2 regions of the Microbispora sp. ATCC PTA-5024 genome follow, and region 1 is predicted to be linked to the other one. Evidence: riboswitches for the same ligand, from Rfam matches in the RefSeq annotation. Region 1 holds a riboswitch; the other holds the start of a gene.

Region 1 (7,032 bases):
GGGCCCGGACGGTGCGCGTCGCGGGGAGGGGCGGGGAGGGCGCGGCGGCCGTCGCGCGCTTCGTCTCCGCGGGCCGCCGGACCGACCTGCTGGTCACCGACCCCGCGCTGCTCGCAGCCGCCGCGATGAGCGGAGCGCGCCCGCTCCTCGGCCGCACGGCGCCGCTGGCGCGGCTCGTGGGGGAGTGGGAGGTGCTGGTGACCTCGCCCGACTCGCCGTACCGCGGCTTCGACCGGCTCGCGGCCGCCCTGGTCAAGGACCCCTCGGCGGTGCCGCTCGCGGGCGGGCCCTCCGGCGGGGCCGACCACCTCCTCGCCGGGATGGTGGCCCTCGGCCTCGGGGCCGACGTGCGCCTGCTCGGTTACACGGCGTTCGACGACCGGCGGCAGGCCGTGGCGGCGGTCCTCGACGGGCGGGTGCCGCTGGCGTTCGGCACCCCGCGCGACGTGGCGGACCACGTCCGGGCCGGCCGGTTGCGGCCGCTCGCCGTGTCGTCCTCCGAGCGCCTCGACGGCCTGGACGCGCCCACGCTGAGTGAGTCGGGCGTGCGGGCCGTGTACGCCGACTGGGCCGGCCTCGTCGCCCCCGCCGCGCTCACAGGTGGGGCGCGGGACGCGCTGCTCGACCTGTGCGCCGCGGTCGCGGGGTCGGCCGGGTGGCAGGGCTGCTGCGGCCGCAACGGCTGGGCGCCCATGTACCTGGCCGGCGACGACTTCGGCCGCTGGCTGTCGGACGAGGTGCGCCGGACGTCGCAGGTCCTCGACGCGCTCGGCCTGCGCTGAAGATCCTACCTCCCCGTGGGGCCGGAAACCACAACCTGTAGGGGTGGTTGCGCGGACGGGCACAAGATGTAGGATCCACTTCCGTCGCTGGTTCGCCCCCAGGGGTGAGGCAAGAGGGAACCCGGTGGAAGTCCGGGACTGCCCCGCAGCGGTGAGCGGGAACGACCGCCGTCATACGAGCACTGGGCGCGACGGCGCCTGGGAAGCGACGGCCAGTAGGACCGGCGGGCCCCGGCCCGCCGCGCCCGCGAGTCCGAAGACCTGCCGGCGACGCGCGTGGGCCCGACGCCCGCGCGCTGGTCCGCCGGCTCCCGAGGGAGGGCCCGCCGACGCCGCGCCGGGCGTGCCCCCGCGTGCGCCGAGGCATGCCCTCCTCACGGCTCCGGACGGTCTTCGAGCTCGCGAGGAGACACACGTGACACAGACGAACGGGGCGACGCTCGCCCGCCCGCAGGCCGGGCCGGCCGCCGCCTGGCAGGCGATCGAGGAGGCGGCGGCGGGGGTCGTCGCCGACCCGGAGAACTCGAAGGCGGCCGCCCGCCTGCTGAGCGGCCTGATCGCGGACGAGACGGCCCGGCACGGCGTGCGGTCGTTCTCCGAGTCCGTGGCCGCGGCCCACGCCGAGGGGCTGCTCGACGACGGCCTGGCCGCGTTCGTGGCGGCCGAGGCCGCCGCCCTCGACGCGCTCGTCGACGAGGCCGCCGACGACCGGTTCGAGTACTTCGGCCTGCGCACCGTCTACGACCGCTACCTGCTGCGTCACCCCGTCACCCGGGACGTGCTGGAGCGCCCGCAGCACTTCCTCCTGCGGGTGGCCTGCGGCCTGTCGTCGTCGGCCGGCGAGGCGGCCGAGCTGTACCGGCTCATGTCGTCCCTGGCGTACCTGCCCAGCTCGCCGACGCTGTTCAACTCCGGCACCCGCCGCCCGCAGCTGTCGTCGTGCTTCCTGCTCGACTCGCCCCGCGACGAGCTGGAGGGCATCTACGAGCGGTACGGCCAGGTGGCCCGGCTGTCGAAGTACGCCGGCGGCATCGGCGTGTCCTGGACCCGCGTCCGGTCCCGGGGGTCGCTCATCCGGGGCACGAACGGCCTGTCCAACGGCATCGTCCCGTGGCTGCGCACCCTCGACGCCTCGGTGGCCGCCGTCAACCAGGGCGGCCGGCGCAAGGGCGCGGCCTGCGTGTACCTGGAGACGTGGCACGCCGACGTCGAGGAGTTCCTGGAGCTGCGCGACAACACCGGTGAGGACGCCCGCCGCACCCACAACCTGAACCTCGCCAACTGGGTGCCGGACGAGTTCATGCGCCGCGTCGAGGCCGACGGTACGTGGTCGCTGTTCGACCCGAAGGAGGCCCCCGAGCTGACCGACCTGTGGGGTGAGGCGTTCGACGCCCGCTACCGGGAGCTGGAGGCGGCCGGGCGGTATGTCCGGCAGGTCCCGGCCCGCGCCCTGTACGCCCGGATGATGCGCACCCTCGCCCAGACCGGGAACGGCTGGATGACCTTCAAGGACGCGGCCAACCGCACCTCCAACCAGACGGCGCTGGACCGCAACGTCATCCACCTGTCCAACCTCTGCACCGAGATCCTCGAGGTCACGAGCGACGCCGAGACGGCCGTCTGCAACCTCGGCTCGGTCAACCTCGCCGCGCACGTCACCGCCGAGGGCGTCGATTGGGCGCGGCTGCGGGCCACCGTCCGCACCGCCGTCCGGTTCCTCGACCGGACCATCGATCTCGGCTACTACCCCACCCCCGAGGCGGAGGCGGCCAACCTCCGGTGGCGGCCGATCGGCCTCGGCGTCATGGGCCTGGCCGACGTCTTCTTCACGCTGCGGCTGCCGTTCGACGCGCCGGAGGCGCTGGCGCTGTCCACCCGCATCGCCGAGGAGATCGCGCTCGCGGCGTACGGCGCCTCCGCCGACCTCGCCGCCGAGCGCGGGCGGCACCCGTCGTACGGCGAGACCCGCGCGGCGCGCGGCGTGCTGCACCTCGACCACTACCCGGCCTCCCCGGTCCACCCCGAGGAGTGGGCGGAGCTGCGGCTGCGGATCGAGGCGACCGGGCTGCGCAACTCCCTCATGGTCGCCGTCGCGCCGACCGCGACGATCGCCTCCATCGCCGGCTGCCACGAGTGCGTCGAGCCGCAGGTGTCCAACGTGTTCAAGCGGGAGACCCTGTCCGGGGAGTTCCTCCAGGTCAACCGGTACCTGGTCCGCGACCTGCGCAGGCTCGGGCTGTGGACCCGGGAGACCCGCGACGCGATCAAGACGGCCGACGGCTCGGTGCAGGGGCTGCCCGGCCTGCCGGACGACCTCAAGGCGCTCTACCGGACGGCCTGGGAGCTGCCCCAGAAGGCGCTGATCGACCTCGCCGCCGCCCGGCAGCCGTACGTCGACCAGGGCCAGTCGCTCAACCTCTTCATGGCGGCGCCCACCATCGGCAAGCTGTCGTCGATGTACGCCTACGCCTGGCGGTCGGGCCTCAAGACCACCTACTACCTGCGGTCCCGCCCCGCCACGCGGATCGCCCAGACAACCGTCCCCGCCGTACGGCCGGAGGCGGCGGCCGAGGCCGTCGCCTGCTCCCTTGAGAACCCCGAGATCTGCGAGGCCTGCCAGTGACCGAGACCATGCTCCTCGACCCCGGGATGGACCTGACCCTCCGGCCGATGCGGTACCCGGGGTTCTACGAGAGGTACCGCGCGGCCATCAGGAACACCTGGACGGTCGAGGAGGTCGACCTCCAGTCGGACCTGGCCGACCTCGCGCGGCTCGGCCCGGGGGAGCGCCACCTCATCAACCGGCTCGTCGCGTTCTTCGCGACCGGCGACTCGATCGTGGCCAACAACCTCGTGCTGAACCTGTACCAGCACGTCAACGCGCCCGAGGCGCGGCTCTACCTCAGCAGGCAGCTGTTCGAGGAGGCCGTGCACGTGCAGTTCTACCTGACGCTGCTGGACACCTACCTGCCCGACCACGACGAGCGGGTCCGGGCGTTCGCCGCTGTGGAGCACATCCCCTCGATCCGGGACAAGGCCGAGTTCTGCTTCCGCTGGATCGACTCGATCAAGGGGCTGTCGCGGCTGGAGACCCGGGAGGACCGGCGGCGCTTCCTGCTCAACCTCATCTGCTTCGCCGCCTGCATCGAGGGCCTGTTCTTCTACGGCGCCTTCGCCTACGTCTACTGGTTCCGCTCCCGCGGGCTGCTGGGCGGGCTCGCGACCGGCACCAACTGGGTGTTCCGCGACGAGTCGATGCACATGGAGTTCGCGTTCGACGTGGTCGACACCGTCCGCCGCGAGGAGCCCGGCCTGTTCGACGAGGAGCTGGCGGCCCAGGTCGTGCGCATGATGGAGGAGGCCGTGGCCGCCGAGCTCGCCTTCGCCCTGGACCTGTGCGGCGACGGCCTCGGCGGCATGACCGCGGAGCGGATGCGGGCCTACCTGGAGTACGTCGCCGACCGCCGGCTCGCCCGCCTCGGCCTGCCCGCCCGGTACGGCACCGCCAACCCGTTCGCCTTCATGGAGTTCCAGGACGTCCAGGAGCTGGCGAACTTCTTCGAGCGCAGGGTCTCGGCGTACCAGGTGGCCGTGGAGGGCGACGTGCGGCTCGACGAGTCGTTCTGAGGACGCCGGCCCTCTCGTCCGTTATGGGGCTTCCATAAACGGGCAAAGGGCTCCTCATGACGACGAAAGGGGGCGCCGTCCTGTCGGCCGCGTGGAACTGGGCAACGCTGGGGACCGCCGTGGTGGCCGCCATCACGGCGGTGGAGCTGCTGCGGCGGGTGCTGAACTCGCGGCTCATCGGGGAGAGATGGGCCCTCGCCGGGCCCGTGGTGCGCCGGTGCACCTGGCCGGGGTTCGCCACGGCGGTCGTGGCCACGGCCAACGCCGTCTACACCCCCGACATGTCGGTGGCGTCGACGCAGAACCTCATCCGGCAGATGTTCACGCTGCTGCTGATCGGCTGCGTGACGTGGCTCGTCATCCAGGCCGCGTACGCGGTGACCGACGTGGTGCTCGACCGCCTCACCCGCGTGGAGGGGGAGCGCAACCGCCGGGCGCGGCGGATCCGCACCCAGATCACGCTGGTCCGCCGCGTCTCAGCGGCCGTCGTCGTGCTGGTCGCGCTGGGGGCGATGCTGTTCACCTTCCCGCAGGTGCGGGCGCTCGGGGCGGGGCTGCTCGCCTCCGCCGGAATCGCGGGCGTGGTGGCCGGCGTCGCCGCCCAGTCCACGCTGGGCAACCTGCTGGCAGGGCTCCAGCTGGCCTTCAGCGACGCGCTGCGGCTCGACGACGTCGTGGTGGTGGAGGACGAGTGGGGCCGCATCGAGGAGTTGACGCTCACGTACGTGGCCCTGCGCCTGTGGGACGAGCGGCGGCTCATCCTCCCGGTGTCGTACTTCACCGCGAACCCGTTCGAGAACTGGACGCGCCACGAGAGCCGCATCCTGGGCAGCGTCTACCTGCGGGTCGACTGGGCCGTGCCGGTGGAGGAGCTGCGGGCCGAGCTCTACCGGGCGCTGCGCGACAACCCGCTGTGGGACCAGAAGGACTGGACGCTCCAGGTCACCGACGTCACCCCGGGCGGCCTGGTCGAGCTGCGCGCGCTGATGAGCGCCGCCGACTCGGCCAGCGCGTGGGACCTGCGCTGCGACATCCGGGAGCACCTGGTCCGGTTCGTCCGGGAGAAGTACCCCGAGAGCCTGCCGCGTCTACGGGTGGACCGGGTCTGAGCGGGTGGCGCCTCATTGTGCGCCCGACGCCCGCAGGACGCGGGTGCCGGCCGCGATCAGGGCGGTCGCGAGGATCCAGCCCGCGGCGATCAGGCCGTTCGCCAGCCACTGCGTCCAGCCGACCGGCTCCCAGGCGGCCCGCTGCTCGAACACGCTGACCGGCACGAGCAGGTCGAGCGTGTAGGTGAACGCGTCGAAATGCCGCGACTCGTCCAGCCCGATCTGGTGGGGGCGCCAGTGGGAGAAGACGCTCGTGCCCACCGCCAGCAGCAGGGCCACCCAAACCCCGGCCAGCCAGGGGCGGTAGCCGTACCCGACCAGGACGTCGAGCAGCCCTCCCCACAGCCGCCCGGGCAGGCGCAGCGTCCGCCGGCGGGCCCGCTGCTTGGCCAGCAGCACCCGCCGTCCCTCCGCGTCGTGCCCGATCCTGCGGTAGTACGCCGCGAGCTCCTCGTACGGCTGGGGGCGGTAGCCGTCGGGGTCGCGGCGCAGCCACGACAGCCGCTCGGCCACCGGGGCGGGCCCCCGCAGCGAGGCGTAGGTCAGGCCGTTGAGGTGCACGTGCCCGGGGTAGGCGCCGATCCGGTCGAACAGCACGCCGATCCGCGAGTAGCCGAGGTTCACCTCCCCCTCGATCGAGGACCACAGGAGGATCAGCTCCTCGACCCGCATGTGGCTCAGGTGCAGCGCGCGGTCGGGGGCCGTCAGGACGGCCTCATCGAACGACAGCACCCCCGAGATCCGGGCTCCCCGCAGGCGCACCGTGCCGTGGGCGGTGAAACCGTCGCTGAACTCGGCGGCGGTGGCCTCCATGTGGTCCGCCTGGACGGCGTGGGTCCCCGCGGAGACGATCACCGCTCGCTGGAGGTGCACGCCGCTGTTGAAGCGGGCGCCCACCAGCCGGAGGCATCCGGTGGCGCGCAGGTCGCGCAGGAAGGCGCCGCCGTCCACGGTCAGTCCGCCCGCCCACATCGCGACCGGACCGCGGCTGCGCGGCTCCCGCCAGTCGTCCGGGGCGTCCGGCCCGGAGGACGGCTGGGCGGGGTCTCCCGCTGATTGCGGGTCGGGCCCCGGCCGCCACGGCACGGAGGTGGTCGGGTTCAGCTGCGCGTGGGTGAGCCGGAACTGCCCGGTGATGTGTGCGTTGTCCAGGTACAGGCCCGACCGGATCGTGGAGCCGTCGAGGTCGAGTAAACCGTCGACGGTGGCCCGGCGCGCCGCGAAGCTGAGGACGTCGCACCCCCTGAGACGGACGCCCCGTGTGCGCGTGTCGTTGAGCGACACCACGCCGGACAGATGGCAGTCGAGCAGGTGGATCTTGGCCTCGATCGTGGCGTCCGACAGGTTGAGGTCGCCGGCGATCCGGGCGCCGGCGAGGCGGACGCCCGCCACGCGCCCCGGCTCGTCGTCCCGCAGGCCCAGCAGAAGGGCGGCGATCACCTCGGCCCGTACGGTCCGGGCCCGGCCCCAGGACGCGCCCTCGGCCGGGTCGTCGCCCTCCTCGCGCAGGTCGA
Region 2 (7,032 bases), on a different contig from region 1:
GCGGCGGGGGCCGAGCCCGTCGAGCAGGGCGTCGAGCGCGCGGTCGAACCGCTCCTGGTGGTCCTCGGGGGTGCCGAGCCCGGCGCGGAGGGCCTCCGCCAGCACCGGGTACTCCCCCGGGTCCAGGCCGCCCATCGTCCCCTCGATGTCCGGCTCGTCGTGTCCGGGCGTGCGCCCGGCCTCAGCCAGCGTGTGCCCGATGACGAACGTGGCCACCGCGTTGACGAGCTGGAGCGCCTCCAGCGCCTGGAACCCCTCGGCCCGCAGCGCCGCCGCCATCCGCTCCACGGTCGCCAGGCCTCCGGGCGCCAGGACCGGCCGGGTGGCGACCAGCGGCAGCAGGGCGGGATGCGCCAGCAGCTCCCGCCGGATCGCGACCGCGAAGGCGCGCGTCCACTCCCGCCACGGGCCCGCCGGCTCCACGGTCACCCGTGAGACCACCGCGTCGATGAGGCCGTCCAGGACGGCGTCCTTGTTGGGCACGTGGTAGTAGAGAGTCATCGCCTCCACGCCCAGCTCCGCGCCGAGCTTGCGCATCGACAGCGCCGCGATGCCCTCCCTGTCGACCAGGGCCAGCGCGGCGGCGAGAACCTTCTCACGCGACAGTCCCGCCCTCGGCAACCGGACCTCCCTTGACGGCTCTTACGCCGTAAGAATATCGTGCTCTTACACCGTAAGACAATGAAGGGACACCGTCATGAGCGCCGCCGCCACGGCCGTCGTCCAGGCGCTGTTCGACGCCATCAACGACCGGAGGCTCGGCGACCTGCGCCGCTACATGACCGACGACGTGATCGACCACAACAAGGTGATCCACGGGGAACCGGACGAGCCGGGCGCCGCGTTCGACGCCATCGCGCAGCAGCTCGACGCGTTCGACCCGATGCACCTGAAGGTCGAGGAGATGATCGCCGATGGGGACCGGGTGGCGGTGCGGCTGACGATGTCAGGCGTGAACTCCGGCACGCACCCGCGGATGCCCGAGCCCACCCATCGCGAGTTCACGGTCGAGGCGATCTTCCTGCTCACCCTGCGGGACGGCAGGATCGCCGAGATGCGGGCGGTGAGCGACCGCCTGGGGCTGTTCCTCCAGCTCGGCTGGGACTGGCCGCAGGCCGACTGACGACCGCCTCCCTCGCGGGCGTCCTTGCCTGAGGGCGACCGAGGCGACAGGACGGCCGGATGCCTGCTGCGAGCCCGCTGCTCGCGGGGGACCCGCGGGCACGCCTCACTCAGCGGCCAGGACGGTCGCCACGCGGAGCCGTCCCGCCGCCCGGCTCGGCCACACGGCGAGCAGGTTGGCGACGAGCAGGGCCGCGGGTGCCACGTGCGCGCGGAACGCGGGAATCGCGGCGGATCCGCCCTTCAGCCGGGCCAGGCCCTCGAACGGGATGTCGTCGTGGGGGCCGACGATGTCGGCGGTACCGGGCGAGCAGGGCGGGCGAGGCGATCACCCCGCCCGTGCCGCCGGGACTCTCAGCGAACCAGGACGACCGCACGACACCCACGATCCGCGCCGGGATCGCCGGTCCGCCCGGCCGCGTCCCGCCTCCCGGTCTGTCGGTGGCGGCGGCCTGCTCGGGGGTCGTCAGCCGCAGGGTGACGCGGTCTCCGACGCCCTTGCCGCTGACCTCCCGGAACAGCGGTGTGACCACGACCTCGTCGACCCGTCGCGGGTCAGGGAGCCGTCCGTCGAGCATCACCGGAACCTCGATCGTCCGGAACAGCTCCGCGTCGGCCGGCGGGAGGGTCAGGCCGCTCCGGCCGCAGAAGGACAACCATCCGAACCCGGTCCCCCCGCCGTCCGGGAGCGGCGCGGCCGCACGGTGCATACCGGGATTACACGCCGCCGCCGAACCTCCGCCAAGGGTGCTGGCACCCGCGGCGGACGCCCAGGACGACCGGGCTCGCCAAACCGGGACACATCAGTTACCGAGGAAAGATACGGACAGATCACCCCTTGCGGGACCAACATCCAAAGGGTGTATGTTTGCAGCCGCAAGCGACGGAAGCGGAGGAAGCCGGTGTGAATCCGGCGCGGTCCCGCCACTGTCACCGGGGAGCGATCCTCACCACGCCACTGCCCCACCGGGCGGGAAGGCCGAGGGGAGCGTCGATCCGGGAGCCAGGATACTCCGGCCGTCGACCCTTCGACCGGGGGCGCGGACCCCCAGGGAGGACACGCCATGGCCGTGTCAGGCCTGCGCGCGGGCGCCTCGCTCACGGTGCCGCGCCCCGTTTCCTGAGATGCCGTCCGGCGGCGCCCTCGCCGCCCGTCCCCGCTTCCCCTCCCCCCTCCGTACGGCACGGCGCACGCCCCACGGCCGTACGGCGCCGCGGAGGCGGTCGCGATGAGCGGCGCGCTGCTGGTGGCGGGGACCACCTCCGACGCGGGGAAGAGCGTGCTGACGGCCGGGCTGTGCCGATGGCTGGCCCGGCGCGGGGTGCGGGTGGCGCCCTTCAAGGCGCAGAACATGGCGCTCAACTCGATGGTCACCGCGGACGGCGGGGAGATCGGCCGCGCCCAGGCGATGCAGGCCGCGGCCGCGCGGGTCGAGCCCGAGGCCGCGATGAACCCGGTGCTGCTCAAGCCCGCCGGGGAGCGGCACTCCCACGTCGTGGTGCTCGGCCGCGCCCACGCGGACGTCGACGCGCTGTCCTACCGCGAGCACAAGACGCGCCTGCTCGACGTGGCCGTCGACGCGCTGACCGGCCTGCGCCGGCGGTTCGACGTGGTGATCTGCGAGGGCGCCGGCAGCCCGGCCGAGGTCAACCTGCGCGACCGCGACATCGCGAACATGGGGCTCGCCCGCGCCGCCGGCCTGCCCGTGCTCGTCGTGGGGGACATCGACCGCGGCGGCGTGCTCGCGCACTTCGCGGGCACCCTCGCGGTGCTCGACCCGGCCGACCAGCGGCACCTGGCGGGGTTCGTGGTCAACAAGTTCCGCGGCGACCCGGCGCTGCTGCGGCCCGGGCTCGACTGGGTGCGCGCGGCGACCGGCCGCCCGTGCCTCGGGGTGCTGCCCTGGCGGTCGGGGCTGTGGCTCGACGTCGAGGACTCCCTCGACCTGGAGAGCCGTCCCGGCCTGCTCACCCCGCCCGTCGGCCGCGACGTCCTGCGCGTCGCCGTCGTACGGCTGCCGCGGATGTCGAACGTCACCGACGCGGACGCCCTGGCGGCGGAGCCGGGGGTGAGCGTGCGGCTCGTGACGTCGGCCGCGGAGGCCGAGGAGGCGGACCTGGTCGTCGTCCCCGGCACCCGGGCGACCGTCTCCGACCTGCGGTGGCTGCGCGAGCGCGGGCTGGACGGCGTGCTGCGCCGCCGGGCCGCCGAGGGACGCCCGGTGCTCGGGGTGTGCGGCGGCCTGCAGATGCTCGGCGGCGTCATCGACGACGAGGTCGAGAGCCGGGCCGGCCGGGTCGAGGGCCTGGGGCTGCTGCCGGTCCGGACCGTGTACGGCCCGGACAAGGTGCTGGCGCTGCCGAGGGGCCGCTGGCGCGGCCACGAGGTCGCGGGCTACCAGATCCACCACGGCAGGGTCGAGGTCGGCGGCGGCGAGCCGTTCCTCGACGGCTGCCGCGTGGGGCAGGTGTGGGGCACGACCTGGCACGGCCTGTTCGACGAGGACGGCTTCCGCCGGGCCTTCCTGTCCGAGGTCGCCGCCGTCACCGGCCGTGACTGGCTCCCCGGGGACACGACGTTCGCCGAGCGGCGCGAGGCCCGCCTCGACGCGCTGGGCGACCTGGTCGAGGAGCACCTGGACACCGACGCCGTCTGGCGCCTCATCGAGGGCGGGGTGCCCGCCGGCCTGCCCGCGGTCTCCATGACCCTCACCCCCGCCAAGGAGCACGGATGACGATGCTGCTGCTGTCGGCCGCCGACACCGAGCTGCTCGCGGCGCGCCGCGGCGGCGCGGCCTGGCGGGTGGCCAACCCGGCCAGGGTCGCGCCCGGGGACGTGCCGGCCCTTGTGGAGGGCGCGGACGCCGTCGTCGTCCGGCTGCTGGGAGGCCGCCGGTCGTGGCCGGAGGGCCTCGACGCCGTGCTCGCCTCGGGCCTGCCGGTCGTCGTGCTCGGCGGGGAGCCGGCCCCGGACGCCGCGTTGATGGCGCTGTCCACCGTGCCGTCGGGCGTCGCCGCCGAGGCGCTCGCCTACCTGGCGGAGGGCGGCCCGGACAACCTGCTCGAGCTGTACCGCTTCCTGTCCGACACGCTGCTGCTGACCGGAGAGGGCTTCGCCCCGCCCCGCGCCACCCCGGCGTACGGGGTCCGGCCCGGGCGGGAGCGGCGCGGCGGCCGGCCGCTGGTGGGCGTGGTGTACTACCGGGCGCACGAGCTGTCGGGCAACACCGCGTTCGTGGACGACCTGTGCGACGCGGTGGAGGCGGCGGGCGCCGACGCGCTGCCGGTCTTCTGCGGGTCGCTGCGCGGCGCGGACGCCGGCCTGTTCGCCCTGCTGCGGGAGGCCGACGCGCTGGTCGTCACCGTCCTGGCCGCGGGCGGAGCGGTGGCGAGCGAGGCCGTCGCCGGTGGGGACGACGACGCGTGGGACGTGGGGGCGCTCGCCGCGCTCGACGTGCCGGTGCTCCAGGGGCTGTGCCTGACGACGTCCCGCGCCGCCTGGGCCGCGACCGACGCCGGGCTGTCCCCCATGGACGCGGCCATGCAGGTCGCCGTGCCCGAGTTCGACGGGCGGCTCGTCACCGTGCCCTTCTCGTTCAAGGAGGACGGCCCGGACGGCGTGCCGGTCTACGCCGCCGATCCCGAGCGGTGCGCCCGGGTCGCGGGCCTCGCGGTCGCGCACGCCCGGCTGCGCCACGTGCCCAACCGGGACAAGCGCCTGGCCGTCGTGCTGTCCTCCTACCCGACGAAGCACGCCCGGGTCGGCAACGCGGTCGGCCTCGACACCCCGGCCTCGGCCGTGGTCCTGCTGCGCGCGCTGCGCGAGGCGGGGTACGACGTGGGCGACGCACCTGACGACGGCGACGCCCTCATCCACGCGCTCATCGCGGCCGGCGGCCACGACGTGGAGTGGCTGACCGAGGAGCAGCTGACCGCCTCCCCTGCCCGCGTCCCCCTGGCGGCGTACGACTCGTGGTTCGCGGAGCTGCCGGCGGAGCTGCGTGACGCGGTGACCGCGCACTGGGGCCCGCCGCCGGGGTCCCTCTACGTGGACGGCGACGACATCGTGGTGGCCGCGCTGCGGTTCGGCAACGTGCTGGTCGCGATCCAGCCGCCTCGGGGCTTCGGCGAGAACCCGGTGGCCATCTACCACGACCCCGACCTGCCGCCGAGCCACCACTACCTGGCGGCGTACCGGTGGCTGTCGCGCGAGTTCGGCGCGCACGCCGTCGTCCACCTCGGCAAGCACGGCACGCTGGAGTGGCTGCCGGGCAAGGGGCTCGGCCTGTCGGCGTCCTGCGCCCCGGACGCGGCGCTGGAGACGCTGCCGCTGGTCTACCCGTTCATCGTGAACGACCCCGGGGAGGGCACTCAGGCCAAGCGGCGGGCGCACGCCACGGTGGTCGACCACCTGATCCCGCCGATGGCCAGGGCCGACTCGTACGGGGACCTCGCCCGGCTGGAGCAGCTTCTCGACGAGCACGCGACCGTGGCCGCCCTCGACCCGGCGAAGCTGCCGGCCGTGCGCGCACAGATCTGGACGCTGATCCAGGCGGCCCAGCTCCACCACGACCTGCACGTGGACGACCGGCCGGACGACGCCGAGTTCGACGACTTCCTGCTCCACGTCGACGGCTACCTGTGCGAGATCAAGGACGCCCAGATCCGGGACGGCCTCCACGTGCTGGGCGCGGCCCCGGCGGGCGAGGCCCGGGTGAACCTCGTGCTCGCCGTGCTGCGCGCCCGGCAGGTGTGGGGCGGCGCGGCCGGCGCGCTGCCGGGGCTCCGCGAGGCGCTCGGGCTGGCCGAGGGCAAGGAGGCCAGGGGCGAGGTCGACCGGTTCGAGGAGGAGGCGCGGCGGCTTGTGGCGGCCATGGAGGAGCGGGGCTGGGACCCCGGCGCCGCCGCCGAGGTCTCCCCCGCCGCCGACGTCGCGCGGGTGCTGCGCTTCGCCGCGACCGAGGTCGTCCCCCGGCTCGACCGCACCACTGACGAGGTGGCCCACCTGCTGCACGCCCTCGACGGCGGGTACGTGCCGGCCGGGCCGTCCGGATCGCCGACGCGCGGGCTCGTCAACGTGCTGCCGACCGGCCGCAACTTCTACTCCGTGGACCCCAAGGCCATCCCCTCGCGACTCGCCTGGGAGACCGGCGCCGCCCTGGCGGCCTCGCTGGCCGAGCGGTACCGGGCCGACACCGGCGGCTGGCCGCGGACGGTCGGCCTCACGGTCTGGGGCACCAGCGCGATGCGCACCCAGGGCGACGACATCGCCGAGGTCCTCGCGCTGCTCGGCGTCCGGCCCACCTGGGACGACGCCTCCCGCCGGGTGACCGGCTTCGAGGTCGTGACGACGGAGGAGCTGGGCCGCCCCCGGGTGGACGTGGTCGTGCGGATCAGCGGCTTCTTCCGCGACGCGTTCCCGCACGTCGTCGCGCTGATCGACGACGCCGTACGGGCCGTCGCCGCGCTCGACGAGCCGGCCGAGCTCAACCCGCTGCGGGCGCACGTCGCGGAGGAGGTCGCCCGGCACGGCGACCACCGCCGCGCCACCAGCCGCGTCTTCGGCTCCCGGCCCGGAGCGTACGGCGCGGGGCTGCTGCCGCTCATCGACGCCCGCAACTGGCGCGACGACGCCGACCTGGCCGAGGTCTACGCCGTCTGGGGCGGCTACGCGTACGGCAGGGGCCTCGACGGCCGGGAGGCCAGGGCGGACATGGAGGCGGCCTTCCGCCGCATCGAGGTGGCCGCGAAGAACCAGGACAACCGCGAGCACGACATCGCCGACTCCGACGACTACTTCCAGTACCACGGCGGCATGGTCGCCATGGTCCGCCACCTGACCGGCGCGTCCCCCGCGGCGTACGTGGGCGACTCGCACGTGCCCGACGCCGTGCGCACGCGGACGCTGGG

Evidence for each region. Region 1 has a riboswitch for cobalamin ahead of MPTA5024_RS27385 (ribonucleoside-diphosphate reductase subunit alpha). Riboswitches for the same ligand answer to the same signal wherever they lie in the genome.
Region 2: linked by a shared signal. The riboswitch ahead of MPTA5024_RS05450 (cobyric acid synthase) and the one ahead of MPTA5024_RS27385 (ribonucleoside-diphosphate reductase subunit alpha) in region 1 are both predicted to bind cobalamin.

What each region holds. Positions count from the first base shown of each region.
Region 1 is NZ_KI866525.1:298,866-305,897, reverse strand. Features, by position in the region: gene MPTA5024_RS27390 (tripartite tricarboxylate transporter substrate-binding protein) at 1-782, shown strand, start outside; cobalamin riboswitch at 854-1,065, shown strand; gene MPTA5024_RS27385 (ribonucleoside-diphosphate reductase subunit alpha) at 1,198-3,405, shown strand; gene MPTA5024_RS27380 (ribonucleotide-diphosphate reductase subunit beta) at 3,402-4,409, shown strand; gene MPTA5024_RS27375 (mechanosensitive ion channel family protein) at 4,466-5,518, shown strand; gene MPTA5024_RS27370 (hypothetical protein) at 5,531-7,032, opposite strand, start outside.
Region 2 is NZ_KI866522.1:1,214,786-1,221,817, forward strand. Features, by position in the region: gene MPTA5024_RS05440 (TetR/AcrR family transcriptional regulator C-terminal domain-containing protein) at 1-621, opposite strand, end outside; gene MPTA5024_RS05445 (ester cyclase) at 698-1,123, shown strand; cobalamin riboswitch at 1,974-2,155, shown strand; gene MPTA5024_RS05450 (cobyric acid synthase) at 2,352-3,857, shown strand; gene cobN (cobaltochelatase subunit CobN) at 3,854-7,032, shown strand, end outside.